DNA from 2 places in the Solibacillus cecembensis genome. Region 1 is predicted to be linked to the other one. Evidence: riboswitches for the same ligand, from Rfam matches in the RefSeq annotation. Region 1 holds a riboswitch; the other holds the start of a gene.

What was found. A riboswitch is a leader RNA that binds a small molecule or an ion and turns the genes downstream of it on or off. The one in region 1 is predicted to bind cyclic di-GMP.
Region 2: another riboswitch for cyclic di-GMP. It lies ahead of ACQKIH_RS05100 (NPCBM/NEW2 domain-containing protein); the one in region 1 lies ahead of ACQKIH_RS11295 (NPCBM/NEW2 domain-containing protein).

What each region holds. Positions count from the first base shown of each region.
Region 1 is NZ_JBNNMF010000011.1:48,259-51,414, reverse strand. It holds gene guaD (guanine deaminase) at 1-933, opposite strand, end outside; cyclic di-GMP riboswitch class I at 1,477-1,568, shown strand; gene ACQKIH_RS11295 (NPCBM/NEW2 domain-containing protein) at 1,702-3,156, shown strand, end outside.
Region 2 is NZ_JBNNMF010000004.1:65,263-68,418, forward strand. It holds gene ACQKIH_RS05095 (hypothetical protein) at 146-532, shown strand; cyclic di-GMP riboswitch class I at 878-963, shown strand; gene ACQKIH_RS05100 (NPCBM/NEW2 domain-containing protein) at 1,094-3,156, shown strand, end outside.

The DNA of each region.
Region 1 (3,156 bases):
AACACTGTTGGCAAAGTAAGCATTCGAAATCGGACAATGACCAATAGCCGTACCAGTTTCGGCAAAAAGTTGTGCATCCTCATCGTTTAAGAAATTACAATGTGCCATAACCGCTTTGTCGCCCAATAGACCGAAATCATTTAATGCAAACGCATCATTTTTATTGAAGCGCTCTTGTACGTAACTATGAGCCCAATCACTTTCACTGCAGTGAGACTGAATATGTGTATCGTACTTCGCAGCTAATTCCCCTAACCCTTTCAAAGCACCATCCGTACAACTTGGGATAAAGCGTGGTGTAACAACTGGATAAACCCCTTGTTTCGTCGATTTTGCTAATTCTTTAACAGCTATAATAAATTCCTCGGTATCCGCTAATGCCGTTTGCGTATTCGCATCACGGTAAAATTCTGGTGTTTGTTCAGGATCATCCATCACAACTTTCCCTACTAAACCACGTTGACCTTTTTCTGCACAAATTTCAGCTAATAATAAGCTCGCTTCTTTATGAACCGTTGCAAAATAAAGTGATGTCGTTGTGCCGTTTGCTAATAAAGTACTAACTAAGTCTTCATACACTTCCTTGGCAAAATCTAAATCTGAAAACTTAGATTCAATCGGGAACGTATACGTATTTAACCAATCATACAAAGGAATGTCTAATGCAGTTCCAGATTGTGCCCATTGTGGTGCATGGACATGTAAATCGATAAAGCCTGGTAAGAAATACTGTCCATCTGCTAATTGATGAAAGTTTTCTTTCTCTTGGTATCTATTTAATAAAGATTGATAGTCCACATGCTCTGGTGCAACGGCTTTTTCAATCATTCCGTCCGCATTAATACAAAACAGATAATCTTTTAAAACTAGTACTTCTTTAGGTGACTTACTTGAAAAAGCAGTCCCTCGGAAAATTTGCGTATATTCAGACATAAAATCCACCTTAATGTTCGTATTTAATGAATAATAGGGATTATTATAGGTCATAAAGATTATTAAGTCTATATAAAATACGAATATATTAATGAAATTATTAAAAATTTGCGCAAGGCATTGGCTTGTATTGATAGAAAATATATTTATTTGAAATAAAGTTGTAAAATTCCATTCGCAGGAGTGAGAATTCCCACCATTACATGTTTACAGTATTTATTAACCTAACTTTTATAATAATGACAAAAGAGGAGGTGTAATAATATGGCGCAAGAAATTCTTTGTGAAGTGAAGAAATAGATTGCAGAACATTTACTCCAACAGAGCACTAACTTTCTTAGGGGATTCTTATATTTATATATTAAAATAATATCCTTTTTTACTACCCTATAACTATTCGATGCCCTATAAACATAATTAACTAAAGCTTTTCGTATAATCCTTGTATGTAAAATTAGCTAATTTATCCTTATTGGAGGGGGATTTTTTAGTGCTAACTGTTCTTTGGAAATAATATTTATTATGCTATTCTTTAAGGTAGCATAATTGAATAGGCAAACCTAAAGAAATTTAGGGACGCAAAGCTATAGGGACTACCGTAATTGATTTATTTACTATGTCAGCCAGTTGCCGAAGAGTACAATCTACTTTTTGTTTTTAAATCTCCCATAAAGCTTTTTTATGGGCATTTTTTAGAGAAGATAAACACTCTTATTAGGGTGTTTTTTTTATGTTCTTTTTAGGAAAAATCAGTAGGAGGAATTGATTATGAAAGTAATAAAAATTGCAACAGCTGCTGCTATGGCTTTAAGTTTAGCTGGCGCACCAATCAATGTATTAGCAAGCCCATTTCAAGAAAAAAAGGTGATGACAGCTTCAGTTGGAAAAACAACTACACAAGCAAATATTGCTCATGTTCGTAAATTTAATTTATATGGGACTGACTTACTAAATACATATAATGAAGTTTTTAAAATGACAAACGCCAATATCGCATCCATTACAAACAACGGTGGCAACTACCCAGGCTCCCCTCTTGCACAGGCAATTGATGGCGATATGAACACGCATTGGGAAACGAACAGAGATAATAAAACAACATTCACGAATGAGGTAAACTTTACATTCAACGAAATAACTTCATTAGATCGAATTGTTTATGCCGCCCGTCAAATAAGCGCAAAAGGTAAAGGTTTTGCACAACAGTTTGAGATTTATAGCTCCAACACAGATGAAGGCGATAACTTTACACTCGTTTCGTCTGGTGAGTATACAGGTTCAACGGGAGATATTGTTGAAATCCAATTTACACCGACAGAATTTAAGCGTTTAAAATTTGTCTTTACAAAGGCAAACCAAAATTGGGCAAGTGCTGCAGAATTCCAATTTTATAAAGAAGACCAAGTTTCTAATAATATGAAAAACTTATTCACAGATGATACTTTTAGTTCGGTTAGTAAAGAATTTAATACAATCGAAGCATTACACCAATTAGAAACAGAAGTAAATGACCATCCACTATATCCCCTATTTAAAGATGATATAGAAAATGCAAAAGCCATTCTTAATCAAAATGAAGTTCAAACAACTACAGCTGCAACAAAAACATTTGATCTTTATTCAAATGAAAAGTATTCAAAATTATTTAAAATGGGTTCTGAAAATATCCTAAGTATCCGTAACAATGCAGGGCATTGGAGTTCTGCTGTAATTGGAAATGCCATTGATGGAAACTTAGATACTTATTGGGAAACGAATAAAGGAAACTCCTCTCAATTCACGAATGAAGTAGAACTTGAATTTAAAGATGCGGTCAAATTAAACCGAATTATATACGGGGCAAGGAATTCCGACCGCAAAGGGTTCGCTGAAGAGTTCGAAATCTATGGTTCTCAAACGTCTAAAGGTAATACTTATCAGCTTGTAGCTACTGGGAAACATAATGTTGTTACTGGATTAGTAGAGGCTAAATTTGAACCAACGACATTTAAACGAGTGAAATTCAAGTTCAATAAATCCACTCAAAACTGGGCATCTTTAGCGGAAATAGCCTTTTATAAAGAAGATACATTAACAGAGCAAATTAGCAATATTTTCACTGATGGAACAATGAGTGAGCTCGTACCACAATATAATCATGTACAAGCAATTAATGAACTCGATGCAAAAGCTAAAAATCACCCATTGTATTCAACATTAAAAGCTCAATTAGAGATAGCTAAA
Region 2 (3,156 bases), on a different contig from region 1:
TTTATGCCTCTATCATGTCTATTCTCATTTCCATATAAATTTTGTTGAATTTATATAAATGATAATTTTTTTTAGCAAATTACACTATTATACAAATGTAATCGAAACACTTCCATAACTTATAAAGACGGAAGGAGGGATAACTATGAATAAATATGTCTTATCAACTGGCATATTGGAAAAAGCGCCTAGAGCCGTTAACGCGGTTATTAATCTAGTTAATTTATCTCGTAAAGATCAGGAAATTGAGATTGAAGTTTGGGATTGGTCTTCTTTTTCCCATCCTATGAAACTCCCCATTATAATAGGAAACAATATACCTGTAATATTTCCTTATCGGCTTTCTCCTGGCAATTTTGAAGAAATCTATGCACATTTAACAGGTGTATCCTTTTATGAAATTCGAATTATTCATCTGAAAGAACGAAAAATCATTGCCAATTGTTTTGGAAGAAGCATTACTTCGGTAGCACAAGAAGGAAATACCGTGTTAGATCAACAACTCATAAAAATTGATTCGAATTGTAGTTAATCAATTATACCTCAGCATAATTGCATCCAGATTTTTTTAGTTCGGGGCCACAGGACGTAGGTCAGTCAGCCGTTGTCACACGATGTGAAGTCTTTAGGCTGACTTCCTACTCCCCCTGTGACATCCGCCGTTTATTATGTACATTCTATTTATATCTACTCTCTCATTTCTATATAAGAATAATTATCAAACTACTTCTAATGAAAAAATTCGATGCGCTATCAAAACACTTTTATATAGTATACAACATGAATATTTAGCCAATTCATCCTATTTGGAGGGGTATTTTTTAGTGCTTATTGTTCTTTTGGAATAATATTCATTATGTTATCCTTCTAGATAGAATAATTGAATAGGCAAACCTAAAGAAATTTAGGGACGCAAAGCTATAGGGACTAAGGTTTATATTACTATGTCAGCCAGTTACCGAAGAGTACATTCTACTTTTTGTTTTTAAAATTTCCATAATTTTTTTATGGGAATTTTTTAGGGAAAGAAAACACTCTAATTAGGGTGTTTTTTTTATGTACTTTTTTGGAAAATCATTAGGAGGAATTTATTATGAAAGTTGTTAAAATTGCAACAGCCGCGGCTATGGCTTTAAGTTTAGTCGGTACCCCAATCAATGCATTAGCAAGTCCAGTTCAAGAAAAAAGCACTATAACGGCTCCAGTTGGAAAAACGATCAAACAAGCAAATCATGCTAGTGTCGGTAAATTTAATTTATATGGAAATGACTTACTAGATACATATAATGAAATTTTCAAAATAGCCAACGCCAATATCGTATCGATTACAAACAATGGTGGCAACTACTCTGGATCACCTCTTGAAAAGGCAATCGACGGCAATATGAATACGCACTGGGAAACAAATAAGGCTAATAATGCAACATTCACGAATGAAGTGATCTTTAATTTCAACGAAACAATTTCGTTAGATCGAATTGTTTATGCTGCTCGTCAAGCAAGCGCGAAAGGTAAAGGCTTTGCCCAAGAATTTGAAATACATAGTTCGTTAACAGATGAAGGCGATAATTTCACATTACTTTCAACTGGCGAATATAAAGGCTCTACAGGGGATATCGTCGAGATTCAGTTTCCCTCTACTGAAGTTAAAAGAGTAAAATTTGTGTTTAAGAAAGCAAATCAAGACTGGGCAAGTGCATCGGAGTTTATGTTCTATAAAGAAGATCCTGTATCTCAAAAAATGAAGACATTATTCACTGATGATACATTCAGCAAAGTAAGTGAAGCATTTAATACAGTTGAGGCTCTTAACAATTTAGAACAAGAAGCAAAAAGCCACCCACTTTATGTGGATTTTAAAGATGCGATTGCCAATGCAAAAGCATTAATTAATGGCATAAATACAGAAGCTACAAATGCCATTACAAAATCATTTACTCATTATTCAAATGAAGCCTATTCAAAGTTATTTAAAATGGATATTGGAAACATTAAGAATATCCGTAACAATGGTGGTCACTATAGTAGCGCTGTAATTGGAAATGCCGTTGATGGAAACTTAGATACTTACTGGGAAACAAATAGAAGTAATTCAAAAGATTTCACAAATGAAGTAGAAGTAGAGTTCAAAGAAGCCGTTACGTTAAATCGTATTATGTACGGAGCACGAAATTCTGACCGTAAAGGGTTTGCGGAAGAGTTTGAAATTTATGCCTCTCAAACTTCTATAGGCAATACTTATCAACTAGTAGCAACGGGTCAACATAATATGGTGGCCGGATTAGTCGAAGCTAAATTTGCACCTACAACATTTAAGCGCGTTAAATTTAAGTTTAAGAAATCAAATCAAAACTGGGCAACACTATCAGAACTTGCATTTTATAAAGAAGATGTTTTAGAAGAACAAGTGAATAATTTATTTACTAATGGTTTAATGAATAAATTAAAGCCAGAGTTTGCGTCAATGGATATCATCAATCAATTAGAAAAAGAAGTTGCAAAACATCCACTAAAAGAGCAATTACAAGTTAACTTAACGATAGCAAAAGATTTACTAAACAACGAAAATGTGACGAACGAAGCAATCGTAACAGCTTCACAACGTGGTAACTCAAATGCAGAAGCAAAAACGCACCAAATTGCAAGAACGTCATTTTCACTAGAAACTTTCGGTAAATATGCCGTACCTGGTGAAACCATTCAAGTATTTGTTGATGCCGACGAAAAAGGTGTGATGCCTAACTTAATTTTCGGCCAAATCGCTGACGATAAAAATGGCTGGATAAGAAGATATGCTTTACATCCAGGTTTAAATACAATAACGGCCCCTTCATATGCAAATATGAAACCTGCAGTTATTTATGTAGAAAACCCGGCTTTACCAAGCGAACAAGCTTATGCACCCAAAGTAAGATTAATCGGTGGGACAGCCTTCCCTGTTTACTATCATGGGAAAACAGATCCTGTAGCATTTGAAAAAGAGTTAGAACAATATGTGGCGAAAATTAGTATAAACGATAACGATTTCGCAAACGGAAAACCTAATGATGTTGTTTTCAATGTAGCGGAACTTGTTTCAGAAAATAATACAATCTCAACAAGTGCTGCAGGTGCCCTAAAAGGCATTCAGGAATTAGCGCCAACAGGAAAAACAAT